DNA from 4 places in the Pseudomonas sp. GW822-FHT02E03 genome. Region 4 is predicted to be linked to each of the others. Evidence: predicted binding sites of a transcription regulator. Region 4 holds the regulator's gene; each other region holds the start of a gene.

Region 1 (7,223 bases), on a different contig from region 4:
GAGGCTTGGATGCACAACGACGGGAATGTAGTGCCTTTGCACAAGGCCGCTACCGACCAGGCGACTCACTCACCGCTCGCCCGCCTGCCCGTGATTCTGCTTCAGGTTCGCGACAAGGCCGCGCAACAGCTCAAGGAGGGTTTGCAGGCGCTGTTCGATAACGCCGACGACACCCTGTTCGAGATGGCCGACCGCGCCCGCAACGACGTCGAGCAAAACATCTTCTTCGAAGCCATGCGCGATTTGCGCCTCAAGCGCAAAAGCATCGAACGCGGTTTTCTCGAGCAATTCTCCGAGGCTTTCGTCGGCCTCATTCATCACGACACCTCTCAGGCTGCCTTTCCCCCGGCACTGGTTTTCGATGCCGCGGTGCCGTTAGACGACATGGAACGTAATGTGGCGGTGGAGGGCATGGTCGGCAAAGTGCTGAACCGCGACGGCTTCGCCCTCGACCAACTGACAGCCCGGCTCAGCATGCTGCTGGGCAAGGCGTTGATCGAACGGCAAAACCCCATGGGGCCGACGCTGCTCTGCGAGTATTTCTTGCAGGCCGGGCGCAACCTGGGGATGGAGATCAAGGTCAAGCTGATCATTCTCAAGCTGTTCGAACGCTATGTGCTCAGCAATGCTGATCAGCTCTACGCCGAAGCCAATCAACTGCTGATCGCCACCGGCGTGCTGCCGGACCTCAAGCCCGCCCCGGCGCGGCGTGCCACCGATCGGGCGGCTGCGAGTGTTCATGCTGATCCCGCCGAGACAGGCGTGCAAACTGGCAATACGCAGATTGACGAAGGCGTGCAGGAAGTCTTCGCCGCCTTGCAGGAATTGCTGTTCCACGTGCGTGGCAGCGTTGCGCCGACCCTGGAGGTCAGCGCCCAGACCCAGCCCATCTCAACCCGCGACCTGCTGCGCCTGCTCTCGCATTTGCAGCAATACGTACCGGCACTGGCGGCTCCAGACGACTTCGATCTGCGTAACCAGCTCGAACAACTGCTGACCCGGGGCAGCGTCAAAAGCGGCAAATCGCGTGTGGTGGGGGTGGCCGACGAAGACGTGATCAACCTGATCGCCATGCTCTTCGAATGCATCCTCGATGACCGCAACCTGCCGGACTCGCTCAAGGCGCTGATCGGCCGTTTGCAGATCCCGATGCTGAAAGTCGCGGTGCTCGACAAGAGCTTCTTCAGTCGCAGCAGCCATCCGGCCCGGCGCTTACTCAACGAAATCGCCGCAGCAGCCATGGGCTGGGGCGAGTGCGATGACCATGAGCGCGACAGCCTGTACCTGCGCATCGAGCAAGTGGTGCAGCGTTTGCTGAACGACTTTGTCGATGACCCGGCAATCTTTTCCGAATTGCTGGCGGATTTTCTCGCCTTCACCCATGACGAGCGCCGTCGCAGCGAATTACTCGAGCAGCGCACCCGTGACGCCGAAGAGGGCCGCGCCAGGACCGAACTGGCGCGTCAGCGCGTCGAGCAAGCGCTGAACCAGGCGTTGGTGGGCAAGGTGCTGCCGCACAGTGTGGTGGCGTTTGTCCAGGAGGCCTGGAGCAAAGTGCTGTTGCTGACCTGCCTCAAGCACGGTGATCAGTCCGCCGAATGGCACGCCGATGTGCAGACCATGGAGCAATTGATCTGGAGCGTGCAGCGCCATGATGAACCCGACGTGAGCGTGCGCTTGTTGGCGCTGGTGCCGGGGTTGCTCAAATCGTTGCGCGATGGTTTGAACAGCTCGGCATTCGATCCGTTCGCCACCGGCGAGTTTTTCAGCAAGCTGGAAGCTTTGCACGTCCAGCTGTTCGAACGTCCAGGCCAGAAAAGCATGGCCGTTGACGCACCGATGATGGTCGAAGTGCAGCAGCAAATCGTGCTTCGCAGCGCTGACGAAGGCCCGCTCGAGACAGCATCGATGTGTTTGCCGGAGGACGATGTCGCTTTGCTTCAAGTCGATCAGTTGCGCCTGGGCTGCTGGGTCGAGTTTCAGGAAGATGAGGAAAACACCCTGCGCTGCAAGCTGGCGGCGATCATTGAAGCCACCGGCAAGTACATCTTCGTCAACCGTACCGGGATGAAAGTGCAGGAGCACAGTCGCACCGGTCTGGCCCTGGAGTTCCGGCGTGGTGCGGTGCGAACGCTGGACGATACCTTGCTGTTCGACCGGGCGCTGGAATCGGTGTTGGGCAACCTGCGGCGTCTCAATCGCGGCAAGTGATCGCGCGCCGAGGGTCTATCGCGGCATACTGGGCACCAACACAGTCGTCGTTGAAGGAACCTGTATGCAGTTGGACCCCGCGAGCGGTTGGTGTCAGGGCGTGCGCATATGCCCCTCGCCCAACTTCAATGCGCGCCCCGAGGGCGAAATCTCCCTGCTGGTGATCCACAACATCAGTCTGCCGCCAGCGCAGTTTCTGACCGGCAAGGTGCAGGAATTTTTCCAGAATCGTCTGGATGTCACGGAACATCCCTACTTTGCAGGAATCGCCGACCTGCGGGTGTCTGCGCACTTTCTGATTGAACGTGACGGCGCCGTCACTCAGTTTGTCTCTTGTCTTGAGCGCGCCTGGCACGCTGGCGTCTCGTGTTTCGAAGGACGGGATACCTGTAACGATTTTTCCGTGGGCATCGAGCTCGAAGGCACGGATGATCTGCCGTTCACCGACGCCCAATATCAAGCGTTGACGGCCCTGACCCGACAGCTGCAAAGCGCCTTCACGGGTATCACCGCACAACGCATCTGCGGGCATAGCGACATCGCACCCGGGCGCAAGACTGATCCGGGACCGGCGTTTGACTGGGCACGCTATCGCGCGTCTCTGGCAAAAGCTGCTCAGGAAAAAAAGGAGTAACAATGAGTTTTCTGGTGCTGCTGTTGGCGGTGTGGATCGAGAAGTTCTCGGCTCTGCGCCATCAGGTTCAACGTGATGGCGGTTGGGTGCGCGAGCTGAACAAGCTTGAAGCCAACCCACGCATGACAAACCGTCCGTGGCTGATACTGGTGGTGCTGGTGTTGTTGCCGGTGGCGCTGCTGGGTTTGCTGTTGGTGGTGCTGGAGCCGGTAGCCTACGGTTTGCTGGCGTTACCGGTGCACTTGCTGGTGGTGATTTACAGTCTGGGCCGAGGTGATCTGCTGGCCGGCCTCGGGCCGTTCCGCGATGCCTGGCGCCGGGAAGACCTGCAAGCCGCCGCTCATGTGGCCAAACGCGACCTGAATATTTGTGCCGACAGCGGCGAGCAACTGCTGGAGCGAGTTGAAGGGCATCTGCTGTGGCAGGCCTATCAGAGTTTTTTCGCGGTGATCTTCTGGTACTTCCTGCTGGGCCCGGTTGCCGCGTTGAGCTATCGACTGCTGGCGCTGGCCGAGGAGCACGGGCAGAACCCGGCCGTGGTCGAGCGAGCGGCACAGCTGCGTCATGCGTTCGATTGGGTACCGGTGCGACTGCTAGCGGCGAGTTTTGCGCTGGTCGGCAACTTTGTCGCGGTCGGCCGGGTGATGCTGCACGAGCTGCTGAACTGGAACATCAGCGCCGCCCAACTGATCGAGAAAGTTGGGTTGGTGGCCGGTGAAATTCCGGCGCCGATGGTCGGGCCGGACGGCATCAACAGCCTGGACCGGATCTGGGAACTGCTGCTGCGCGCGGCAGTGCTTTGGTATGCCGGGTTTGCGTTGTGGACTGTTTTGTCCTAAGCCACAACACATGTGGCGAGGGAGCTTGCTCCCGTTGGGTCGCGAAGCGGCCCCCGGCGCCCGTCCAGACAGACTAAGTTGTCTGGATTTTACGACTGCTTCGCAGCCGAACGGGGGCAAGCCCCCTCGCCACAAGGTGCTCATCCGCTCCAACAATGGTACCCCGCCGTTAACCTTAAGTTACAAAACCCTCCGCCGATTTAGGCTATACAGAGATAGCGCCAATAGTGGCTATCTGCTGTCTCTGCGCGCCTGCCATAAAAATAAGAATTCAAAAGGGAGACTTCACAGTGAAGAGCTTGCTCTATCCCGCCGTCGCGCTGATGAACCGCCTGAGCTTCGGCATGAAGTTCAGCCTGATCAGCGTGCTGTTCCTTGTGCCGATGCTGGTGACCAACTTCTATCTGGTGCGCGATTCCTATCGCGAATTCCAGGGCACACGGGTCGAGCTGCAGAGCCTCGACCTGCTGGGCAGCGGCCTGAGCCTGCGCCGGGATCTGGAAACCCTGAACAACCTGGTGCAGATCAACGTTACCCTTGGCCAGTCCGGCAAGGCCGGTCATGTCGAGTCGAACATCAGCGCCCTGGAGCAAAGTGTTCTGACCCGTTTGCAAGGGCTGGCGGCGATGACCACTGACCCGGAACAAATCACCTTCTTCGATGGCAAGCGCGATGAAATGATCGCCGCGTTCAAGGCCCAGCAAACGGAAACCTCCCTGCAAAGCAAAAGTGCGCTGATCGGCAAGTTGCTCGGCAACGCGCAGATTTTCAGCCAGATCATTGCCAGTCAGGCCGGCCTGAGCCGCGACAGTCAGAGCGACATGCGTCAGCTGAGCGAGCTCATTACCAACGTCACGCCAGCCGTCACCCAGACGCTTGGCGAAGGCCGGGCGATGGGCTCTTACTCGTTGGGACAGGGCTTTCTCAATTCGTCGTCGAGCACCCGGTTCGATGAATTGCTGGCGCAGATCGAAAAGCTTCAAGCTGAATACGGTCTGAAATTGCAGGATGCTCTGGGCTCCAGTAAAGCAGCGCACGAAACCCTGGCCGCTCAGGCTGAAAGCAGCAAGGCCTCTCTGAAAAAGGCCAGTGAACTGTTCGAAGAACAGGTGGTGATGGCTGAAACCCTCGATGCACCGTGGCAGGCCTTTTACGATCAGGTCACGGGCCTGATCGACCAGACTTACCAACTCAATGAAGCCACCCTGAAGTTTCTCGGTACCCAGTTGCAGCAGCGGCTGGAGCAGCATCGCACCCATATGATCTTGCAGGTGGTGGCATTGGCGGTGGTGTTTGTGTTGATTTTTTACCTCTATGGCGGTTTCTACGCTTCGACCCGCACCACCCTCAAGCGGCTTGGCGCGGTGATGGATAAAGTGGCGGCCGGTGACATGACCGTGACCTTCAGCGCTAACAGCCGCGATGAACTGGGCGAGCTGGGCGAGGTATTCACCGGCACCGTGAAGAAGATCCATGATCTGATCGAGCGGGTGGGCCAGACCGTTGGTGAGGTCGAGCGTCAGGCCGGCCAGGTCGAGAACGTGTCCGCTCAGAGCAATCAGGCGGTGGCGGGGCAACGCACGCAGATCGAGCAGGTCGCCACCGCGATGAACCAGATGTCAGCCACGTCTCTGGAGGTGGCGCGCAGTGCCGCGGCGGCTGTCAGCAGCGCCCATAGCGTCAACGACGAGACCATCAGCGGGCGCGGCCTGGTGGAGTCCCAGCAGGGCAGCATCGCTGCACTGGCCAGTGAGATCGATCAGTCGGTACGGGTGATCAATCAACTGGCCAGCGACAGCCAATCCATCAGTCGTGTGCTGGAAGTGATCAAAAGCATTGCCGAACAGACCAACCTGCTGGCCCTCAACGCGGCCATCGAAGCCGCGCGCGCAGGCGAGCAGGGCCGTGGTTTTGCGGTGGTGGCGGACGAGGTCCGGACCCTGGCCAAACGCACCCAGCAATCGACCGAAGAAATCGAGCAGATGATCGCCAAGCTGCACAGCGGTGTCGGTGCGGCGGTCAAGGCGATGGGCACCAGCCATCAGATGGCCAACGGCACGGTCGGGCAGTCGGAAAAGGTTCAGCAGGCGCTGGAAAACATCCTCGGCGCCGTCGGCATGATCGTCGACCAGAACCAGCAGATCGCCGCCGCGGTTGAGCAACAGACTGCCGTGGCTCACGACATCGACCAGAATATCGTCGAGATCAACCGTGCCGGTGAGCGCACCGCTGACGGCGCGCACCAGACCGAAAATGCCAGCCGAGCGTTGTCGGCGCAGGTGGTGGAACTCAAGCAATTGATCAGCGCGTTCCGGGTTTGATGCCGCGCAGAGGATCCAATGTGGGAGCGGGCTTGCTCGCGAAAGCGGTCTATCAGTCACATAAAATTTGAATGTGACGGCCTCTTCGCGAGCAAGCCCGCTCCCACAGGTATTGGATTACCAGTTGAACAGCTCACACGCATTGGTCGTGCTGGCGGACGCCAGTCGTTCGGGACTGACTGCCATGATGGCAGCCAGTGCCGCGCAGATTGCCGGCAAATGAGCCGGGCTATTACGTTGGCCGGGGAACATGGCGGGGGCCATGTCCGGTGAGTCGGTTTCCAGTACCACCGATTCAAGGGGCAAACCGGCGAGCACACGGTGCATGCGCAGGGCCTGCGGCCAGGTCGCGGCGCCGCCGAGGCCGAGTTTGAAACCCAGCTTGATGTATTCGCGAGCCTCTTCCTGGCTACCGGCGAAGGCGTGAATGATTCCCGCGCGCTTCAAGCGAAACCGTTTGAGCGTGGCAATCACCGCCGCATGGCTGCGTCGCACGTGAATCAGTGCCGGCAGATTGAAGTCCGCCGCCAGTTGCAGTTGAGCGTCGAACAGCGCTTGCTGGCGTTCGCGATCCAGGGTTTCGATGAAATAATCCAGACCGATCTCACCCACCGCGCATAGCTGTCGATGGCCCGCCAGACGCGTCAGCCAATCACCGAGTTCGGTCAAATCCTCAGGGCGATGGTCATCCAGATACACCGGGTGCAAACCGAACGCCGCATGCAGATCGGGATCGCTTTGCACCAGGTCCCAGACCCGCTGCCAATTGGCCTGATAAACCCCCAGCACCACCATCCGCCGCACGCCGAGGGCGCGGCTCTCGGCCAGCAGCGCCTGACGATCCACGTCGAAATCCGGGAAATCCAGATGAGTGTGGGTGTCGATCAGTTCCACGGCTCAGTCCTGATGAATTCGCTGCTTGAAGGTTCGCGCGATGGCCTGCACGCCGGGTTGGTAATCGGCCTGTTCAATGGCCGCCAACGCCAGTTGCAAAGCTTTGTCGGCGATCAGTTGATGCTGCTGGGACATGGCGTTGACCGGCAGCGGCAGGAAGTCCAGCAACTGCGTATCACCGAAGGTGCCCAGGCGTAGCGGGCGGGTTTTCAGCGGGAAGTCATGCAAGGCATCGAACACGCCCTGAAGCAGCACGTAGGAGGTGGTTACCAACGCATCCGGCAAATGGCCCAGGCGCTGAAGCAACTCTTCCATCAATTGCTT
Region 2 (7,223 bases), on a different contig from region 4:
GTGAATTCCCGCTCACGGGTTTTACTAGCGATGAAATAGCCTTGTTGCTTTCTCTCCGCTCCATAACGGAATTTGGTGTGTCATGTGCCGAAACGCTCAGAACGTGGGACTTCGATCACAGCCCACATCTAGCCCACGATTTCCCGCATAACGAAGGGATCGTATTCCACCGGCCACAGATTGATTGGGTTTTGCGCCAGCTCTCGCGGGATGTTCCGCACCAAGACCATGCCTGATGGAATGCACCCCCCGTGCCTGCTTCGCACACGAACTGTTTCATTCGCTACGGGCGGTCCGTCCAGTGCACGCCCTTAGCATTGATCGCGGTGAAGAGTTCGGCCAGACACTTTTTATAAAAGTCCTCCGGTTTTAGCTCTGTATCGAATACCAGATTTTCAAGCCTGACCTTTGCCCATTTCTGGCCGTAGTTGATTTCAAGCTCTGCGGTGCTGCTGTTTATGACTTGCCATCTGACGGTGTCCATGGCTTCGGCGCTCCCAAGCGCGACCCGGTATCTCAGTATAGGGGCGCCCGGCAGTGATTTCCGGCTGGGTTAACCTGCTGTCATCCCTGACCAACGGCAGCGTCACCCCGGAGTAACCCCGACCAGAAACGACAAGGGCCTGCATCGCTGCAAGCCCTTGTTTTTTATCGAATTATTTTGAGTTTCTAGCTATTTATAGTCGGACATCAAGTCCGGTTCTTTGAAATACGGTAGTTATGCGGCGGTAAATTCTGCGGGGTAGGAGATCGCCGCCTGGGCCGATTGCAGTTTGCCCAGGGTTTCACGGACCACTTCCTTGGCAAGGCAGGCGCATTTACCGCATTGGCTGGCAACGCCGGTGGCCTGACGGACTTCCCGATAGCTGCAGCAACCTTCATAGATTGCATCGCGGATTTGACCGTCGGTGACGCCAGTGCAGAGGCAGACATACATAAGTGAAAACCGTCGCTGGTTGTGACTCAATTGCGATGGATCTTAATGTTAACGAGAATGATTGTCAAAGTGGTTTCTGGAAGGTTTTCGTCATAAGGGCATGTGACTGACGAACGGTTTCTTCTCACGTTGTCAGGAGAAAAATATAGCAGCGGTCTTTTTACCTTCCAGGAAAAAAACCATTAAGGCGCTAAGGACAGGTGAAAAACGCGGTGTATGATGGTCGGCCTTTTGCGAAGCAGGTTTGTGTCACAGGGCTGTCGCCCGAGGGTGGCAGGCTGGCATGAACCCTGTTCTTCAACGTTATTACACCAGGAGATATCCAATGAGCGTACTCGTAGGCAAACAAGCCCCTGACTTCACCGTACCGGCCGTACTCGGCAATGGCGAAATCGTAGACAGCTTCACCCTGTCCTCGGCCATCAAAGGCAAATACGGCCTGGTGTTCTTCTACCCACTGGACTTCACCTTCGTTTGCCCGTCCGAGCTGATCGCTCTGGACAACCGCATGTCTGATTTCAAGGCACGCAACGTGGAAGTGGTAGCCGTTTCGATCGACTCGCACTTCACCCACAACGCCTGGCGCAACACCCCGGTCAACAATGGTGGCATCGGCGAAGTTCGCTACACCATGGCGGCCGACCTGAAGCACGAAATCGCCAAGGCCTACGACGTTGAGTCCGAAGGCGGCGTGGCTTTCCGTGGCGCGTTCCTGATCGACGACAAAGGCGTTGTCCGCTCGCAGATCATCAACGACCTGCCGCTGGGCCGTAACATCGAAGAGCTGATCCGTCTGGTCGACGCTCTGCAATTCCACGAAGAGCACGGCGAAGTTTGCCCTGCCAACTGGAAAAAAGGCGACAAAGGCATGACCGCTTCCACCGAAGGTGTTGCGGCTTACCTGACCGAGAACGCTGCTGCGCTGTAAGGCACGTTCGAGGCATAAAAAAACCGGCTGCCAAGGCCGGTTTTTTTATGGGCGGGATAAACCCATGTTCACTTGTGGCGAGGGAGCAAGCTCCCTCGCCACAGATTAGTGATGAATCAGTCGTTGTAGTCTTCCCAGCCGCCCATTTGTTTCCAGCGATTGACGATGCCGCAGAACAGCTCGGCAGTCTTCTCGGTGTCGTAGCGAGCCGAATGAGCCTCGCGACCGTCGAAGTCGATATCGGCTGCCTGACAGGCCTTGGCCAATACGGTTTGACCGTAGGCCAGACCTGCGAGGGTCGCGGTATCGAAGCTGGAAAATGGATGAAACGGGTTACGTTTCATGTCCAGGCGTGCGACAGCAGCGTTGAGGAAGCCCAGATCAAAGCTGCTGTTGTGCCCGACCAGAATCGCCCGTTTGCAGCCGTTGGCTTTCAGGGCCTTGCGGATGCCGCGGAAAATATCAGTCAGCGCTGCTTCTTCACTCACGGCCATGCGCAACGGGTGATCGAGCTTGATCCCGGTGAACTCCAGAGCGGCCGCTTCGATGTTCGCGCCTTCAAATGGCTCGACGCGGAAGAAGTAGGTGTGATCGGGATACACAAAGCCCTTTTCGTCCATGGCGATGGTGGTCGCCGCAATTTCCAGCAGGGCATCGGTGGCCGAATTGAAGCCACCGGTTTCTACGTCGACGACAACCGGCAGGTAACCACGGAATCTGGCAGCCATTGGATGACGAGGACCACCTCCGTTGCCTTGACCGTCCTGTTCGTCGTCGAAATGGTCTTCACTCACGCGTGTTCCTCCAGCAGGCGCCAGCGCAGTTTTTCACCGGCGCGCATCGGGATTACAGTCAGCTCGCCAAACGGCAGGCTGGTTGGGGCGGTCCACTCATCGCGGACCAGGGTGATGCGATCGGTGTTCACCGGCAGGCCGTAGAAGCGCGGGCCGTTGAGGCTGGCGAAGGCTTCGAGCTTGTCCAGCGCGTTGCGCTGTTCAAAGGCTTCGGCATACATCTCGATTGCGGCATAAGCGGTGTAGCAACCGGCACAGCCGCAAGCCGCTTCTTTGGCGTGCTGGGCATGGGGTGCCGAGTCGGTGCCGAGGAAGAACTTGTCGCTGCCACTGGTGGCGGCGTCGAGCAGGGCTTCCTGGTGAGTATTGCGCTTGAGGATCGGCAGGCAATAGAAGTGCGGCCGAATCCCGCCCACCAGCATGTGGTTGCGGTTGTACAGCAGGTGATGCGCGGTGATGGTCGCGCCGACGTTGGCCGAAGCCTCGTTGACGAACTGCACGGCGTCAGCGGTGGTGATGTGTTCGAACACCACTTTGAGGGTCGGGAAGCGCTCGACCACTCGACGCATGTGCTCGTCGATGAAGATTTTTTCGCGATCGAAAACGTCGACATCGCCACGGGTGACTTCACCGTGAACCAACAAGGGCATCCCGACGTCGGCCATGGCCTCGAGTGCAGGGAAAATCTTGTCGATGCTGGTGACGCCAGAGTCCGAGTTGGTGGTCGCGCCGGCCGGGTACAACTTGGCGGCGTGAACGAAACCGCTGGCCTTGGCCTCACGAATTTCTTCGGGCTGGGTGCGGTCGGTCAGGTACAGAACCATCAGCGGTTCGAAACGGCTGCCGGCCGGACGCGCGGCGAGAATCCGCTGGCGATAGCCATTGGCTTCAGCCGCGTTGCGCACCGGCGGTACCAGGTTGGGCATGATGATGGCGCGACCAAAGGTGCGCGCGACATCCGCGACGGTATTGGTCAACACAGCACCATCGCGAAGATGAATATGCCAGTCGTCGGGACGCAGCAGGGTCAGGCGGTCGGACATGAGGGGATTCCAGGCGGGTCGAACTCAGGGGAATGCTACCGGAAAAGACTCTTGCAGGCACTCGCTATCAAGTTTTGCGGCAACCTTCCGATACCCAACAGGTATGCCGTAAATGTGTGTGTCGGTCTTTTTGTTGCACAAGCCAGTGGAGCCTCCCGTGCGCCAGCGTTATTTAGCCTTGCTCAGTGTGTTTGCCAGCCTTCCTGCGATGGCGCTCACTTTCCAGACCCGTCTGGAGAGCATCGAGTGGACGGTCGAAGGTGACAAGTTCGAATGCCGCCTGACTCAACCCATCACCGATTTCGGCTCGGGAGAGTTCGTGCGTCGTGCCGGCGAACAGGCGACATTTCGCTTGAAGGCCTACAACTCGATGATCGGTGGCGGTTCCGCGACCTTGCTGGCGGCCGCTGCGCCATGGCAGCCGGGGCGTGGCGACATCAACCTGGGCTCGGTGCGAATCGGCAGTGGCAACGTGCTGTTCAACAGCTCGCAAGTTCAGGCCGGGCGCCTGATCAGCGGGTTACTGGACGGTCGCAGCCCGGTGGTTCGACACTCCTCGGGCGAGGGGCGGGTATCTGAAGTCCGTCTGCTGCCGGTCAAATTCAGCAAGGCCTACAGTGACTACCAGGGTTGCGTGGCCAAGTTGCTGCCGCAGAATTTCGAGCAGGTGAAGCAATCCGAAGTCGGCTTTCCGGGGGAGGGTATCGATCTTGACGCCCAAGCCAAGGCCCATTTGCAGGTCATGCTGGAATTCATGAAAGCCGATCCGACGGTCAACCACATTGAACTCGATGGCCATTCCGACAACAGCGGCAACCGCCTGACCAACCGCGAACTATCTCGACGCAGGGCGCTGGCCGTGATGGATTTCTTCAAGGCCAATGGTATCCAGGAATCGCAGATCACCCTGCGTTTTCACGGTGAGCGCTATCCTCTGGCACCGAACAACAATGCCGCCAATCGAGCGAAGAACCGCCGGGTTGCCGTACGCCTTGAAAGGGTAGCGCCGACCGAGCAACCGGCGCCTCCAGCCACTGCTTCCGCGGGCAGCGCGAAGACCTCCTGAACCAGCTGAAATCGTCGCTCGCTCGACATAATCTGTCGCTTCGTCGTCATAAGCTGTCGCGCCTCTGTAAATTATCCTGCATGAGCGGTAGACTTGACGGCTTTCCGTAGAACCCCGTGGAGTGATGGCATGGCGGACGTAAACAAGGTCGTTCTGGCGTATTCCGGCGGCCTGGACACTTCGGTGATCCTCAAGTGGCTGCAGGATACTTATAACTGTGAAGTAGTGACCTTCACCGCTGACCTGGGTCAGGGCGAAGAGGTCGAACCGGCCCGCGCCAAGGCACAGGCCATGGGCGTAAAAGAAATCTACATCGACGATCTGCGTGAAGAATTCGTGCGCGATTTCGTGTTCCCGATGTTCCGCGCCAACACCGTTTATGAAGGCGAGTACCTGCTGGGTACTTCCATCGCTCGTCCGTTGATCGCCAAGCGCTTGATCGAAATCGCCAACGAAACCGGTGCTGACGCCATTTCCCACGGCGCGACTGGCAAGGGCAACGACCAGGTTCGTTTCGAACTGGGCGCCTACGCTTTGAAGCCAGGCGTGAAAGTGATCGCTCCGTGGCGCGAATGGGACCTGCTCTCCCGTGAAAAGCTGATGGATTACGCTGAAAAGCACAACATCCCGATCGAGCGTCACGGCAAGAAAAAATCCCCGTATTCGATGGATGCCAACCTGCTGCACATCTCCTATGAAGGCGGCGTGCTGGAAGACACCTGGACCGAGCACGAAGAAGACATGTGGCGCTGGACCGTCTCCCCGGAGAAGGCTCCCGATAAAGCGCAGTACCTGGAACTGACCTACCGTAACGGCGACATCGTCGCACTGGACGGCGTCGAAATGACCCCGGCCACCGTGCTGGCGACCTTGAACCGTATCGGTGGCGAACATGGTATCGGCCGTCTGGACATCGTCGAAAACCGCTACGTCGGCATGAAGTCCCGCGGCTGCTACGAGACCCCGGGCGGCACCATCATGCTGCGCGCTCACCGCGCGATCGAATCGATCACTCTGGACCGCGAAGTGGCTCACCTCAAAGACGAGCTGATGCCTAAATACGCCAGCCTGATCTACACCGGTTACTGGTGGAGCCCTGAGCGTCTGATGCTGCAACAGATGATCGATGCTTCCCAGGCCCACGTGAACGGCGTAGTGCGCCTGAAACTGTACAAGGGCAATGTGATCGTCACCGGCCGCAAGTCCGACGAGTCGTTGTTCGACGCCAACATCGCGACCTTCGAGGAAGATGGCGGCGCCTACAACCAGGCTGATGCGGCGGGCTTCATCAAGCTCAACGCCCTGCGCATGCGTATCGCGGCGAACAAGGGCCGGAAGCTTTTCTGAGACCTTTGAGTCGGTAATGAATTTGTGGCCTTGTTGATGACAAGGCCACAAATTGGAAGAGGGGCTGCTGCATATAACGTTTCGCTTTCTTCTTGTTTCCGCTGACCGTTCCTTCTGCTTCCTGTCCTTGATCTGCTTCAAGGGCTGCCTTTCTGATGTGCGACAGTTCAATACCTAGCCCATAATCGTCACGCCCTGTGAGCTCAAATTGTAAGAAATACAGAACGTTGCGCTGTTGCGTTTCTTTATTTGTTTCCAATGTTTGAGCGTGTTTGCCTTCAGCAATTTATCCGAATCGGTACACGTGAGAAATACGATCACTTGTGCGGGATTGTCCGCAGGGTACTGAATGCTCTCCATCAGGGCGCTGAACGCCATTTTTTTGTGTATCCACCGTGCATCGACGATGTGCAGATCCTTTAGGGGGGCAGGCAGGTTTACATGGTGCTGGGTCGAGCTTTCGGGCGCTACGCTGGATGGGCTGTTACTTGGATGATGAACGTTCTCCATGGCTTTTATGAAATGCTTTCCCTTCACAAAATCGGAGGGCGCGTAAAGCGATCGATAGTTGAAGTTGAGAGTAACGAAGAAAAGAAAAAGCAAATAAAAGGGAAAACTGATCAGGAACCACACATAGAGTCCCCTATCCTCATTGTCGAGAAAGGGTAGGGATACGGCGGCCGATGTTTCAGACAGCGCTGCAAATATGGCAATAATTGTCATGGGGTTGGTGATTCTTTTTTTGAGTTTTATCATATTGTATGCTCATTGAATATTGTCTTTTCTCGATTGGTTTATGGTTGTAATAACTAATATCAGGTTGTTCTGCTGTTGTGTTGAGCTGTTTTTATTAGCGTGGTGAGGTTGTTATAGTAGCCGTATTGTTGCGGGTTCGGGTATGGCTGTTTAATTGTTTTGATGGTGCTATGTTATTGGTCAAGTGTTACGGTGTGTGAGCTTTTTCGATTGTTGAGCCAGATTGCGCAAGAAGGTACTGGAAAATACCCGTTACTTTTAAGGGTAGCTCAATAGTCGGCGCATCGTGGATTAATGCGTCGACACTGTTTTTTGTCGTTTTTTGGTTGTAAGTCGATACAAAAAAAACGGC
Region 3 (7,223 bases), on a different contig from region 4:
TTTGAAGTCCGGTGCGGTTGGCAGTTTGCGCGCAAGCGCTGCGGCGTTTTTGTCGAACGCCACCAATTTGTCGCCATCACCGCTGTACAGCAGCACCGGCACATGCACGTCGGCCAAGGTATGGCGGCCGAACTTCAGGCTCAGCGGTGCCATCAGTAACAAGGCATGCACGCGCGGGTCCGCCACTGGCTGCAAATCATCGCGGTCGACGATCAGTTCGCCTTGCGTATTGCAGGCATCGTGATCGTCCGGGCGCTCCTGGCAATAACGGCGCAGACGATCCAGATCCGGCGTGGCACCAGACAGAATCAACGCAGTCTCACCGCCCGCCGAATAGCCAATCACCCCGACCTGCTCGGCATTGACGAAAGGCGCGAGCATCCGGTCGCCCAAGGTCGCGGTAATGGCTTCGGAAATCTGGATCGGTCGACCATAAAGGTTGCTCAAGGTGCCGAGGCGGCTGTGGTCTTTGGAGTTGTCGCCGGGATGGATCACAGCCACCACCACAAAGCCCTTGCGCGCCAATGAGGTGGCGAGGTCGTGCAGGGCCAGCGGGGTTCCGGTGTTGCCGTGGGACAGCATCAGCATCGGGAAACGTCCGATGGCGACTTTGGTGTCTTCACCCGCTTCGACCGTGTAGCCCTCGAGCGTGCTGGAATGTTCCTTTTCACTGGACGGGTAAAAGGCGATGGCACGCATCGGCTGCAGGTCCAGCGGATCGAGGAACGTCATCTCATGGAAGCCGACGCTCCAGTGAGGGTGCGGCGCAGGCGCGGCGTGCACTGAATTCAGGCTGCCGAGCAGGCAAATCAGTAGCGTTGCACAAAGACGTGCCATGGGATGCCCCCACCTTATTACCTGACCGCAGACGTTAAGCCTCGGTTGCATAACCTGGGCCAGAAACTGATCACGCCAGAAACAAAAAACTCCGTACCTGGCCATCACGATGACCAGAATACAGAGTTTCAGGGGTATTGCCCGAGCTGTTTACGACTTTACGCAAGCCTTACGCAGCAGCGAACAGTTGCTCGCTGATGTGCGCCTGAGCGTCGCTCATGGCTTTGGTGCGCACTTCATCACCGTAGGCCAGGCCATGGGCGCGGACGAACTCGATGTCGGTGATACCGAGGAAGCCGAACAGCACTTTCAGATAATCTTCGTGCGCAACACCGGTCGCCTGACCGGCATGCAAACCACCGGAAGTGGAAACGATCACGACTTTCTTGCCGCCGCACAGGCCTTCAGGGCCAGCTTCGGTGTAGCGGAAAGTCTGGCCGGCCACGGCGATGCGGTCGATCCAGGCCTTGAGTTGGGTCGGGATGGTGAAGTTGTACATCGGCGCGGCAATCACCACGGCATCGGCGGCGATGAATTCGGCCAGGGCCTGCGCGCTCAGATCGGCTTCATGCTGTTGCGCGGCATTACGCAGCTCTGCGGCAGTGCCGGCAGCAACCAGGGTGGCGGCGGAGAAATGGCTGATGGCATCGTCGGCCAGGTCGCGGTAAGTCACCACAACGCCAGGCTCGGCAGCTTGCCAGGTCTTGACGACTTCGCCGCTCAACTGACGGGAAGCCGAGTTGTCACCCAGAATGCTCGAATCGATATGCAGTAATTTCATGTGGGATCTCCAAGGTGAGGATCGCCACCGGGCGATCTGATGGAGACAATCCTACCGACGAAACCAATGGCTGATTAGTCGGCAATAATGCGATAGTTCGTCCCATTGATAGAACAGTCGAGTATTCAATCGATGCAAGACCTCAACGACCTCTACTATTTCGCCAAGGTGGTCGAAGCCGGTGGCTTTGCTGCAGCCGGGCGTTTGCTGGGGATTCCCAAGTCGCGATTGTCGCGACGCATTGCTGAGCTGGAAGAACGCCTCGGCGCGCGCCTGCTGCAACGCACAACCCGCCAACTCAACCTCACCGCCGTGGGCGAGCGTTACTTGCGCCATTGTCAGGCAATGCTGCTGGAGGCCGAAATGGCCGACGAGGCGGTGGCCAGCATGTCCAGCGAACCCCGGGGGCGCTTGCGAGTGTCCTGCCCCGTAGGGTTGGCCCACCAAATGCTGCCTGGCGTAATCAGTAACTTCCTGGAGAAATTCCCCCAGGTTCAACTGGAAGTCATGCTGCTCAATCGTCGGGTTGATTTGATCAACGAGGGCGTCGATGTCGCCTTGAGAGTGCGGGATCTGGGTGATGAAGATCCATTGCTGGTGACTCGTCGCCTGCGTCAGGCCCAGATGCTGATGGTTGCCAGCCCGGCATTTTTGCTCGGCCATGAAATCGATCACCCCGAAGACCTGAAAAACTTGCCCGTGCTCGGCGCTCTGGAGGCCGATCGCATGGTGCACATCCGCATGCTTGATCAACAGGGCAAAAGCTACGACCTGAGCCTCGAGGCGCGATTGGGCTGCGAAGATTTCATCGTGCGCAAAGCCTGCACCCTCAGCGGCCAGGGTTTTACCATGCTGCCCATGATGTATTGCGAGCAAGAGCTGGAAAACGGTTCGCTGGTGCAACTATTGCCCGAGTGGTCATTGCCGGGCGGCTGGCTGCAAGCCGTCTACCCTCATCGACGCGGGGTGATGCCGGCGGTGCGCGCCTGGGTCGATCATTTGATCGAATCATTCAATGTTTGCGGGGACAGACTGTTATGAAAGCGGGACGAATGAGCGAAGAGGATGTCGCGCAATACTGCCTGGCGTTGCCCGGCGCGCGGGAGGATTACAAGTGGGGTGGCGTGCGGGTGTTTTCGATTGCGGGGAACAAGATGTTTGCCTTGCAGAACCTGCGGGGACAGTCCTTGGCTTTCAAGGTCGACAAGGACCTGTTCCTGGGCCATTGCGACCGCCCGGGCATTCACCCGGCACCGTATCTGGCCCGGGCCCAGTGGGTCATCATGGAAACGCCCTACCCGCTGGGCACCGAAGAACTGCAAGGCTTGCTGCAACGTTCCCACCAATTGGTGGTGAGCAAGTTGCCCAAGCGCACGCAGGTCGGCTTATTGCTTTGAAGCGCTTTAAAACAATGCAAACAGGTTAGCGCCCAGAAACAGCTGATCGATCCAGAACACTTGATGCATCAGCACGATGAGCCAGAACACCAACTGAAACGAGACTTTGCGGGTCTTGTGCCGAAACGCTTGCTGGGCCAGCAAAGCGCCCGGCCAACCACCCGCCAGCTCCACCGCGTGCAAGACGTTCTCCGGCGTGCGCCAACGGTCGGCGCGGGCCTTGTGCTTGTCGCTCCAGTACAGGAAAAACGCCAGCACGCTGACGATGCCGTAGGCCGCCAGGGGAATCACCGACACCCCGCGCAGCCACATCGACACCGAGCCAAACAACGGCACTGCGCACAGCACAACGAACACCAGCAGTTTCAGCCGCAGGTTCTGCATGGCGCCCCCGGACTTGCGCCCGGGGTTGTTGTTGCGTGCACTGGAATCGTTCATGGCTTGACCGCTGTCCAGTCGACCCAGCCGAATTGCCAAGTGGCCAGGATCACCAGACCGAATGCAATGCGATACCAGGCGAATGTCGCGTAGCTGTGGCTGGCAATGAATATCAGCAGGGCCCGAACGGCGATCATCGCAAAGATGAAGGCGGTGATGAAGCCAATGGCAAATACCGGAAAATCAGCCGGCACAAACAGGTTGCGGTATTTGTAACCCGAGTACACCGCCGCGCCGACCATGGTTGGCATGGCAAGGAAGAACGAGAATTCGGTGGCCGTTTTGCGCGACAACCCGAACAGCAAGCCGCCAATGATCGTCGAGCCGGAACGCGAAGTCCCGGGGATCATCGCCAGGCACTGGGCGAAGCCGACTTTGAGAGCGTCTTTCCAGGTAATGTCATCGACGCTTTCAGCATGCACTTCATGCTGACGACGTTCGGCCCACAACATCACGACCCCGCCCACGACCAATGCGGTAGCCACGGTAATCGGGTTAAACAGGTACTCGTGAATCAAGTCGGCGAAAATCACCCCCAACACCACCGCCGGCAGGAAAGCGATCAACAGGTTCGCGGTAAAACGCCGAGCGCTGGGCTGCGTCGGCAAGCCAATGACCACGTCGAAGATCTTGCGGCGAAACTGCCAGACCACCGCAAGGATCGCGCCGAGCTGAATGATGATATTAAAAGCCATGGCCCGCTCGCCGCCGAAATTGAGCAAGTCCGCCACAATAATCTGGTGCCCGGTACTGGAAATGGGCAAGAACTCCGTCAGCCCTTCTACCACGCCTAAAATCAATGCCTGAAAGGCCGTCCAAAGATCCATCAATCCCCCAAGAAACAATGCCCCCAGGCATGCTCCGTTAATAATTCATATGCATTAGCTGCGATCAACCTTAGCTGAATCCCCGCGCGCACAAGCTCCACGCAAAACGGTAAAAATTGCGTGAAAAGAGACTTGGGCTCAGGTTTTCCTGCGCGGGGCCGAAATCCTATCAGACAAGCCTCGTTTACGCTGCCGCGTAATAGGACCTGAGTCGGATAGGCCCGATCGGCAAAGTGTGATTGGATGCTGGCGATCGTTTATTACAAGAACAAGAAACCGGAGTAACCGCGTTATGAACAGCTTGCGCAGTGTGTCGATCAGCCGACGCTTGTGGCTCATCTTGATCGTGGCCGTGGTGATGCTATTGACGTTGGGCGTGTTGATGCTCAAGCAGATTCACGACGACCTCTATCAGGCCAAGGCCCAAAAGACCCAGCACGTGGTGCAGACCGCCAGCGGGATCCTCACCTACTATCACGGCCTGGAAACTGCCGGCACCCTCACCCGCGATGCCGCGCAAAAACAGGCACTGACCGCCGTGCGCGGTTTGCGCTACGACCAGAACGATTATTTCTGGATCAACGACCTGACGCCCGTCATGGTCATGCACCCGACCAATCCGAAACTTGAAGGTCAGAATCTCTCGACGATCCGCGACCCCGACGGTTTCGCGCTGTTCAACGAGATGGTTGCCATCGCCAAGGCCAAGGGTGCCGGCATGGTCGATTACCGCTGGCCGAAACCGGGCGCCAGCGCGCCGGTGGAAAAAACCTCCTACGTGAAACTGTTCGAGCCCTGGGGTTGGGTGATCGGTTCCGGCGTGTACATCGATGACATGCAGGCCGAGTTTTATGCCCAAGTCTGGAAGGCCTCTTTTGTGGGGCTGGTCATTGCGCTGATCATGGCCCTGCTGGTGATCATGATTGCCCGCAGCATCGTGCGTCCGCTCCAGGAAACCGTGAACGCCATGGCCAACATTGCCAGCGGTGAAAGCGACCTGACCCGCAGCCTCGATACCCACGGTCAGGACGAAGTCACGCAACTGGCCCGGCACTTCAACGCCTTCACCGCGAAACTGCGTCTGGTGATCAGTCAGCTGCAAGTGTCCGCTGGTGCGCTGGGCCAATCTTCCAATGAACTGGGCAATGATGCCGCGCAAGCCCAGCAGCGCAGCCAACAGCAATCCCAACAAATGGAACTGGTGGCGACCGCGATCAACGAAGTGACCTACGGCGTGCAGGATGTGGCCAAAAACGCCGAACACGCGGCCAGTGAAATGCGCAATGCCGAGTCTCAAGCGCAACAGGGCCAGGTCAATATCGACGGCAGCCTGCAGCAGATCGACAAGCTGTCGTCGACCATCGATCAAGCCGTTGAAGTGATTCGTACGCTGGCCGCCGAAAGCACGCAAATCGGCAGCGTTCTGGAAGTGATCCGCTCCATCGCCGAGCAAACCAACTTGCTGGCCCTCAACGCAGCCATCGAAGCCGCCCGAGCCGGCGAGCAAGGTCGCGGGTTTGCGGTGGTCGCCGATGAAGTGCGCCTGTTGGCCCAGCGTACTCAAAAATCGACGGCGGAAATCCAGTCGATGATCGAACGCCTGCAAAGCCATTCGGAAGCGGCGGTCAAGGTGATTGGCGACAGTAGCCGTGCCTCGCAACTGACCATCGAGCAGGCCGGCCTGGCCGGCGCCAGCCTGAATGCCATCGGCCAGGCCTTGCGCAATCTCAATGGGTTGAACGCTTCGATTGCCAGTGCGACCTTGCAACAGGCCCACGTGGTGGAAGACATCAATCAGAACGTGACCCAAGCCGCAGGCTTGTCCCACAGCACGGCACTGGCGGCCGAGCAGTCGAGCGTGGCCAGTGTTCATCTCAAGGAATTGAGCGAGCAGTTGAACGGGTTGTTGAAGCAGTTTCGGGTGTAACTCTTTTCTTCACCTGACGCGATCCCTTGTGGGAGCGGGCTTGCTCGCGAAAGCGGTATATCAGGCAGCATCAATATTGACTGTGCCGCCGCCTTCGCGAGCAAGCCCGCTCCCACAGGGATTGCGTTTGATTGACTGGCATTGGCAAGCCCCCTTCCCCACAACAAGCCCATTCCCCAACAATCCGGGTACAATTCGCCCCCTTCATTTTTACGACACCAAGGAACCTCCATGTCCGGGCTTGAACTGTTTGCTGCCGCCCTCGGCGTGATTGCCGTCTGGTTGACGGTCAAACAGAACCCCTGGTGCTGGCCGATCGGTCTGGTCATGGTGCTGCTGTATAGCTGGATCTTTTTCGAAGTGAAGCTGTATTCGGACATGCTGCTGCAAGTGATCTACGCCGGTTTGCAGATCTACGGCTGGTGGCAGTGGACCCAGGGGACCGCAACTCATGGCAAGCGGCATGTCAGCCTGCTCGATGGCAAATCCGTTGCGCTCGGACTGGCCGTCGGCGCAGTCGGCAGTTTGCTGCTGGGCGCCGCGATGGCCCACTGGACCGATGCCGCGCAGCCCTGGCTCGATGCGGCACTGACCGGTTTCAGCCTGGTGGCGCAGTTATGGATGGCGCAAAAACGTCTGCAATGCTGGCCGCTGTGGATCGCACTGGACATCATCTTTGTTGGCCTGTTCATCTACAAAGAGCTGTACCTGACTGCAGGTCTTTATGGGGCGTTCGCACTACTGGCGGTGCATGGCTGGCGGACATGGCGCACCGACCCGGCGTTGCGCACATGAAAGTTCTGGTACTGACCGGGCCTGAATCCAGCGGCAAGAGCTGGCTGGCCGCCGAACTGCAACAGCAACTCGGTGGTGTTCTGGTGGGTGAATACGTGCGCTGGTTTATTGAGCAGAAGGCGCGCGACACCTGCCTGGCCGATATCCCTGAAATCGCTCGCGGTCAGTTGCAATGGGAAGACGACGCTCGCGTCCAGGGGCCGTCGTTGCTGATTCTCGAC
Region 4 (7,223 bases):
GCCGGCCTTCAGGCCAGCGACCCGGCATTGCGCATGCAGCTCGAAAGCCTGGCTGGACGTGGCATCAAATCAAAAAATTATCTGGTCTTGGCAACCACTAGCCAGAAACAGGTTCTAACTGCCGCTTATCACAGTTACAAACGTTGCGGCCTCGCCGGCTGCATCCTGACTAAACTGGATGAAACGGCAAGTCTGGGCGAGGTGTTGAGCCTGGCTATCAGCCATGAGTTGCCGGTGGCTTACCTGACCGATGGTCCGCGGATTCCGGATGATTTGCATCTGCCGCGTTGTCATCAGTTGGTCAGCCGCGCCGTCAGCGTACAAATGCAGGAAGAACCCAGCGAAGAAGCCATGGCTGACATGTTCGCTGATATTTACCACAGCCCGACCAAGCAGGTTGGCTGAGGTACTAATGAACAGTTTTTGTACCTACATCGATGGTCTGCCATGCATTGTTCCGTTGATGAACGCGCAGCCAGTAATGTGGCCTCCGTCTAAGTAAGACAAGGTAAAGAAATAACATGGGCAGCATGCATCCCGTACAGGTGATCGCGGTGACCGGCGGCAAAGGTGGCGTCGGGAAGACTAACGTGTCAGTGAACTTGTCCCTGGCTCTAGCTGAGCTCGGCCGGCGCGTCATGCTGCTGGATGCCGATCTGGGACTGGCGAACGTCGACGTCCTGCTGGGACTGACACCCAAACGCACCTTGGCCGACGTGATCGAAGGCCGCTGTGAGCTGCGCGACGTACTGTTGCAAGGGCCCGGCGGCATCCGCATCGTCCCGGCGGCGTCCGGCACCCAGAGCATGGTTCATTTGAGCCCGGCCCAGCATGCCGGCCTGATCCAGGCCTTCAGCGACATCGGCGACAACCTCGACGTATTGGTGATCGACACCGCTGCGGGGATTGGTGACTCGGTAGTCAGTTTCGTTCGTGCAGCCCAGGAAGTGCTGCTGGTGGTGTGCGATGAGCCGACCTCGATTACCGACGCCTACGCGCTGATCAAATTGTTGAATCGCGACTACGGCATGAACCGCTTCCGCGTCCTGGCCAACATGGCGCAGAGCCCGCAGGAAGGCCGCAATCTGTTCGCCAAGTTGACCAAGGTCACGGATCGTTTCCTCGACGTCGCCTTACAATACGTCGGTGCCGTGCCTTACGACGAAAGCGTGCGCAAGGCCGTGCAGAAGCAGCGTGCTGTCTACGAAGCCTTCCCGCGTTCCAAGTGCGCCCTGGCGTTCAAGGCCATTGCGCAGAAGGTCGATACATGGCCACTGCCGGCCAACCCGCGTGGGCACCTGGAGTTTTTCGTCGAACGCCTCGTGCAACAGACCGCAGGACCCGTCCTATGACAGCCAGTGGCTACAACCTCTACAAGAAGTCGGCACGTGACGCGCAGTACGAGCTGATCGAGCGTTACGCGCCACTGGTCAAACGCATTGCCTATCACTTGCTGGCGCGTTTGCCGGCCAGTGTCCAGGTCGAAGACCTGATCCAGGCCGGGATGATCGGCCTGCTTGAAGTATCAACCAAATACGACGCCAGCAAAGGCGCGAGCTTCGAGACGTACGCGGGCATTCGAATCCGCGGCGCGATGCTCGATGAAGTGCGCAAGGGGGACTGGGCGCCACGTTCGGTTCACCGCAATACCCGCATGGTCAGCGACGCAATTCGCTCGATTGAAGCTAAAACCGGCCGTGACGCTAAAGATCACGAAGTTGCGGCCGAACTCCAATTGAGTCTCGACGATTATTACGGGATTTTGAACGACACCCTCGGTAGCCGGTTATTCAGTTTCGACGATCTGTTGCAGGACGGCGAACACGAAGGGCTGCACGAGGATGGCGCCAGTGCTCATCTCGAGCCGTCGCGCGATCTGGAAGATGAACGCTTCCAGGCGGCGCTGGCGGACGCGATTGCCAATTTGCCGGAGCGTGAGCGACTGGTGTTGGCGCTGTACTACGACGAAGAGTTGAATCTCAAGGAAATCGGTGAGGTCCTGGGGGTCAGCGAATCGCGGGTCAGCCAGTTACACAGCCAGTGCGCGGCCCGTTTGCGGGGGCGTTTGGGGGAGTGGCGAGCGCGCTGACAGGCAGTGTGGGGACACTGCGAACGAGGTGGGTACGGCATTTTGCTGCATCGGCCACGGCCCGTTGTAATCCATACAACTGTTGAGTGTTACGCCGAATTGATTGAACGGCGCGTTCAGGTGCTGCGCGCGTTTTAAGACTGCTTGGAGGTCGAATTGGACAAGAATATGAAAATCCTCATCGTTGATGACTTCTCAACGATGCGGCGGATCATAAAAAACCTGTTGCGTGACCTTGGGTTCACCAACACGGTCGAGGCGGATGACGGTATTACCGCGATTCCGGTCCTCAACAGCGGGAGCATCGACTTTCTGGTGACGGACTGGAACATGCCCGGCATGACCGGTATTGATCTGCTGCGCCACGTGCGTGCCGATGAAAAACTCAAACACCTGCCGGTGTTGATGGTCACGGCCGAAGCCAAGCGCGAGCAAATCATCGAAGCCGCTCAGGCGGGCGTGAACGGCTATGTGGTCAAGCCATTCACGGCTCAAGCGTTGAAAGACAAGATTGAAAAGATCTTCGAACGCATCGGTTGATGTGCAAAGCCAGTCCGTCACGGGGGAGCTATGGAGCATAACGAATCTTCACAGGGCGATTTTGAGTCGACCCTGAAAAAACACGCGGTCGAACTGGTCGAAAGCCTTGAAAAAGGCAGGTTCGGCGACGCTGTGCAACTGATCCATGAGCTCAACCAGACCCGTGACCGCGGCCTGTATCAGGAAGTGGGCAAGCTCACCCGCGAGCTGCATAGCGCGATCGTCAATTTCCAGATTGACCCGCACATGCCGCAAGCCGAGGAAGTGTCTCAGATCACGGATGCCACCGAGCGCCTGGGGTATGTGGTCAAGCTGACCGAGGCCGCGGCCAACCGCACCATGGACCTGGTGGAAAACGCCACGCCGCTGATCAACAGCCTGAGCGACGAGGCTCAGGCGCTGAGCACGGATTGGGGACGGTTCATGCGTCGCGAAGTCGGGGCTGAAGAGTTCCGTGAACTGGCCCGGCGGGTCGACGGTTTCCTGACCCGCAGCAGTGAAGACAACCGCGTCGTGTCGAGCAACCTCAACGACATTCTGCTGGCCCAGGATTACCAGGACCTCACCGGTCAGGTGATCAAGCGCGTGACCCAGTTGGTCACCGAAGTTGAAAGCAACCTGCTCAAGCTCGTGCTCATGGCCAGTCAGGTCGACCGCTTTGCGGGCATCGAACATGACCGTGAAGCGATGCTGGCTGAAAAAGATCCGCAAAAACATCTCTCTCAGGGTGAAGGTCCGCAGATTCATGCCGATAAAAGAGAAGACGTTGTGTCCGGTCAGGACGATGTGGACGATTTGTTATCCAGCCTAGGATTTTAGAGTTTTAGCATTTTAGGTTTTTTAGGTTTTTAGACCTTTAGGAGCACCCCCCTTAATGAGCTTCGGCGCCGATGAAGAGATCCTTCAGGATTTCCTGGTTGAGGCCGGCGAGATTCTAGAGCAACTGTCCGAACAGCTGGTCGAGCTTGAAAGCCGACCGGATGATGCGGATTTGCTCAATGCAATTTTTCGCGGTTTTCACACTGTAAAAGGGGGCGCCGGCTTCCTCCAGCTCAACGAGCTGGTGGAGTGCTGTCACATCGCCGAGAACGTGTTCGACATCCTGCGCAAGGGTGAACGACGCGTCGACTCGGAACTGATGGACGTGGTTCTCGAAGCACTGGACGCGGTGAACGGCATGTTCAGCGAAGTCCGCGAACGCAGCCCGATTACGGCTGCCACGCCTGAGTTGCTTGCAGCGTTGGCCCGTCTGGCCGAGCCGCAAACCGCCGATGAGTCGGCACCGGTCGCCGAGGTGGTGGAAGAGCCTGCCGCTGAAGAATCGGGCGACATCACGGATAACGAATTCGAACAACTGCTGGACTCGCTGAATGCCGTCAAGGCTCAAGCCGAGGCTCCAGCGGCTGCGCCAGTGCCGACCAGCGATGCCTCGGCCAGCGACGAAATCACCGATGCCGAGTTCGAGTCGTTGCTCGATCAATTGCACGGCAAAGGCCAGTTCGCCGTCGATGCAGTAGTCGCGGCGCCCGCCGCACCGGCTGCCCCGAAAGCGGCAGGCGACAGCTCCGATATTACCGACGACGAGTTCGAAGCACTGCTCGATCAGCTGCACGGCAAGGGTAACTTTGCCGTCGATGCATTGGAGTCGGCGATTGCTTCGGCTCCGGCCCCGGCTGCGCCAACCGCTAAAGCGGCCGGCGACGATCTGATCTCCGATCACGAGTTCGAATCACTGCTCGACGAATTGCATGGCAAAGGCAAGTTCACCGAGGTTGGCACTGGCGCAGTGGTTTCTGCTCCTGTCGCCAAGGCGCCAGCACCGGTTGCGAAACCTGTGGCCAAAGCGCCCGAGCCAAAAGCCGAAGCGCCGAAACCGGCCGCCGCCGCTGCTGCACCGGCACCTGCTCGTGCCCCGGCCGCACCGCCACCGGAAAAACCGGCCAGCGAAGCCGAGACCACCGTGCGGGTCGATACCGCGCGTCTCGACGAGATCATGAACATGGTCGGCGAGCTGGTACTGGTGCGTAACCGCCTGGTCCGCCTGGGCCTCAACAGCGGCGACGAAGCCATGTCCAAGGCCGTGTCGAACCTCGACGTGGTTACGGCCGACCTGCAAACCGCGGTCATGAAGACCCGGATGCAGCCGATCAAGAAAGTCTTCGGGCGCTTCCCGCGTCTGGTTCGCGACCTGGCTCGCCAGCTCAAGAAAGAGATCAACCTGGAGCTGGTCGGCGAAGAAACCGACCTCGACAAGAACCTCGTCGAGGCCCTGGCCGACCCGCTGGTCCACTTGGTGCGCAACTCGGTCGACCACGGTATTGAAGAGCCGGCTGAGCGCGAAGCGATGGGCAAGCCGCGCAGCGGCAAGGTGATTCTGTCCGCGGAACAGGAAGGCGACCATATCCTGCTGTCCATCTCCGATGATGGCAAAGGCATGGACGCCGATGTTCTGCGCGGTATCGCCGTGAAGAAAGGCCTGATGGACAAGGATGCGGCGGACCGTCTCAGCGAGACCGATTGTTTCAACCTGATCTTCGCTCCGGGGTTCTCGACCAAGACCGAGATTTCCGACGTCTCCGGGCGCGGCGTGGGCATGGACGTGGTGAAAACCAAGATCGCCCAGCTCAACGGCACCATCAATATCTACTCGACCAAGGGCAAGGGCTCGAAGATCGTCATCAAGGTCCCGTTGACCCTGGCGATCATGCCGACGCTGATGGTCATGCTCGGCAACCAGGCGTTCGCGTTCCCGCTGGTGAACGTCAACGAGATCTTCCACCTCGACCTGTCGCGCACCAACGTGGTGGACGGCCAGGAAGTGGTGATCGTGCGGGACAAGGCGCTGCCGCTGTTCTATCTCAAGCGCTGGCTGGTCAGCTCCGCCGCTCACGAAGAGCAGCGCGAAGGCCATGTGGTGATCCTTTCGGTGGGCACTCAGCGGATCGGCTTCGTCGTCGATCAACTGGTGGGCCAGGAAGAAGTGGTCATCAAGCCATTGGGCAAAATGCTCCAGGGAACCCCGGGCATGTCCGGCGCCACCATTACCGGTGACGGCCGCATTGCACTGATTCTCGATGTTCCGAGCATGCTCAAGCGTTACGCCGCACGGCGTATTTGATTCTGGGGGAGCGGGGCGACTGAGCCTCGCCCCGTCTAACGGAGTGTTTATGGCAGTCAAAGTCCTGGTGGTGGACGATTCGGGGTTTTTCCGCCGCCGCGTCTCGGAAATTCTTTCAGCGGATTCCAATATCCAGGTCGTCGGTACGGCGACCAACGGCAAAGAGGCGATCGATCAGGCGCTGGCGCTCAAGCCAGACGTGATCACCATGGACTACGAGATGCCGATGATGGATGGCATCACGGCAGTGCGGCACATCATGCAGCGCTGCCCGACCCCGGTGTTGATGTTCTCCTCGCTGACTCACGAAGGCGCGCGGGTCACCCTCGATGCGCTGGACGCTGGCGCGGTGGATTTCCTGCCGAAGAATTTCGAAGACATCTCGCGTAACCCGGAGAAGGTCAAGCAACTGCTGTGCGAGAAGATTCTCAGTATCTCGCGCAGTAACCGTCGTGTCGGCGCCTACAGTGCCCCGGCTCCAGTGGCCGCACCCGCCCCGACGCCTGCGCCTTCGAGCGTCAGCAGCTACGGCAGCAGCAGTGCGCCTGCGCGTCCGGCCCCGGCACCGATTCCGGCTCGCAGCCATGCAGCGACGCCGGCGTCGCCAGCGCCGAAACGCAAAGCCTACAAACTGGTCGCCATCGGCACCTCCACCGGTGGCCCGGTTGCCCTGCAACGGGTACTGACGCAGTTGCCGGCCAACTTTCCGGCACCGATCGTATTGATCCAGCACATGCCGGCAGCCTTCACCAAGGCCTTCGCCGAGCGTCTGGACAAGCTGTGCCGCATCAGCGTCAAGGAAGCCGAGGATGGCGACATCCTGCGTCCGGGCCTGGCGCTGCTGGCGCCGGGTGGCAAGCAGATGATGATCGACGGCCGTGGTGCGGTGAAAATCCTGCCGGGCGATGAACGTCTGAACTACAAGCCTTGCGTGGACATCACCTTCGGTTCCGCGGCCAAATCCTACGGCGACAAAGTTCTGGCGGTGGTACTCACCGGCATGGGCGCCGACGGTCGCGAAGGCGCGCGTCTGCTCAAGCAGGGCGGCAGTGCGATCTGGGCTCAGGATGAAGCCAGCTGCGTGATCTACGGCATGCCAATGGCGATCGTCAAAGCCGAGCTCGCGGACGCGGTGTACAGCCTGGACGATATCGGCCGTCACCTGGTCGAGGCGTGTCTCTGATGGATGTACTCAGCCTTATCGGGATCATCATGGCGTTTGTCGCCATCATTGGCGGCAACTACCTTGAAGGCGGTCACCTCGGCGCGTTGGCCAACGGCCCGGCAGCGTTGATCGTACTCGGCGGGACCGTTGGCGCAGCGCTACTGCAATCACCGATGAGCGCCTTCAAGCGCGCCATGCAGATTCTCGCCTGGATTCTGTTTCCACCGCGTGTGGATCTGGCCGGCGGCATCGATCGCGTCGTGAACTGGAGCCTGACTGCCCGCAAGGAAGGTTTGCTCGGTCTGGAAGGG

Evidence for each region. The regulator FliA, encoded in region 4, starts transcription of late flagellar genes. The targets are predictions, from matches to a motif close to CTAAAGTTTNNNNNNNNNNNGCCGNTAA.
Region 1: AC1RQB_RS04845 (methyl-accepting chemotaxis protein) is a predicted target of FliA. The motif match lies at 3,859-3,886, and genes of this name have one in related genera.
Region 2: AC1RQB_RS22470 (flagellar protein MotY) is a predicted target of FliA. The motif match lies at 3,769-3,796, and genes of this name have one in related genera.
Region 3: AC1RQB_RS04185 (methyl-accepting chemotaxis protein) is a predicted target of FliA. The motif match lies at 4,418-4,445, and genes of this name have one in related genera.

The regions. Positions count from the first base shown of each region.
Region 1 covers NZ_JBXAOA010000004.1:134,680-141,902, reverse strand. Annotated here, with positions in the region: gene AC1RQB_RS04860 (DUF1631 domain-containing protein) at 10-2,211, shown strand; gene ampD (1,6-anhydro-N-acetylmuramyl-L-alanine amidase AmpD) at 2,276-2,845, shown strand; gene ampE (regulatory signaling modulator protein AmpE) at 2,848-3,684, shown strand; gene AC1RQB_RS04845 (methyl-accepting chemotaxis protein) at 3,975-6,005, shown strand; gene AC1RQB_RS04840 (TatD family hydrolase) at 6,123-6,899, opposite strand; gene cra (catabolite repressor/activator) at 6,903-7,223, opposite strand, start outside.
Region 2 covers NZ_JBXAOA010000039.1:13,981-21,203, reverse strand. Annotated here, with positions in the region: gene AC1RQB_RS22500 (hypothetical protein) at 1-236, shown strand, start outside; gene AC1RQB_RS22495 (hypothetical protein) at 284-484, opposite strand; gene AC1RQB_RS22490 (bacterioferritin-associated ferredoxin) at 719-937, opposite strand; gene AC1RQB_RS22485 (peroxiredoxin) at 1,263-1,865, shown strand; gene rnt (ribonuclease T) at 1,982-2,659, opposite strand; gene pyrC (dihydroorotase) at 2,656-3,702, opposite strand; gene AC1RQB_RS22470 (flagellar protein MotY) at 3,860-4,768, shown strand; gene AC1RQB_RS22465 (argininosuccinate synthase) at 4,898-6,115, shown strand; gene AC1RQB_RS22460 (hypothetical protein) at 6,290-6,871, opposite strand.
Region 3 covers NZ_JBXAOA010000003.1:236,173-243,395, forward strand. Annotated here, with positions in the region: gene AC1RQB_RS04155 (alpha/beta hydrolase family protein) at 1-837, opposite strand, end outside; gene AC1RQB_RS04160 (FMN-dependent NADH-azoreductase) at 1,007-1,618, opposite strand; gene AC1RQB_RS04165 (LysR substrate-binding domain-containing protein) at 1,751-2,659, shown strand; gene AC1RQB_RS04170 (MmcQ/YjbR family DNA-binding protein) at 2,656-3,015, shown strand; gene AC1RQB_RS04175 (DUF1294 domain-containing protein) at 3,022-3,453, opposite strand; gene AC1RQB_RS04180 (undecaprenyl-diphosphate phosphatase) at 3,450-4,280, opposite strand; gene AC1RQB_RS04185 (methyl-accepting chemotaxis protein) at 4,573-6,207, shown strand; gene pnuC (nicotinamide riboside transporter PnuC) at 6,439-7,002, shown strand; gene AC1RQB_RS04195 (AAA family ATPase) at 6,999-7,223, shown strand, end outside.
Region 4 covers NZ_JBXAOA010000024.1:15,848-23,070, reverse strand. Annotated here, with positions in the region: gene flhF (flagellar biosynthesis GTPase FlhF) at 1-405, shown strand, start outside; gene fleN (flagellar synthesis regulator FleN) at 522-1,352, shown strand; gene fliA (RNA polymerase sigma factor FliA) at 1,349-2,089, shown strand; gene AC1RQB_RS18385 (chemotaxis response regulator CheY) at 2,258-2,629, shown strand; gene AC1RQB_RS18380 (protein phosphatase CheZ) at 2,660-3,448, shown strand; gene AC1RQB_RS18375 (chemotaxis protein CheA) at 3,504-5,747, shown strand; gene AC1RQB_RS18370 (protein-glutamate methylesterase/protein-glutamine glutaminase) at 5,797-6,930, shown strand; gene AC1RQB_RS18365 (flagellar motor protein) at 6,930-7,223, shown strand, end outside.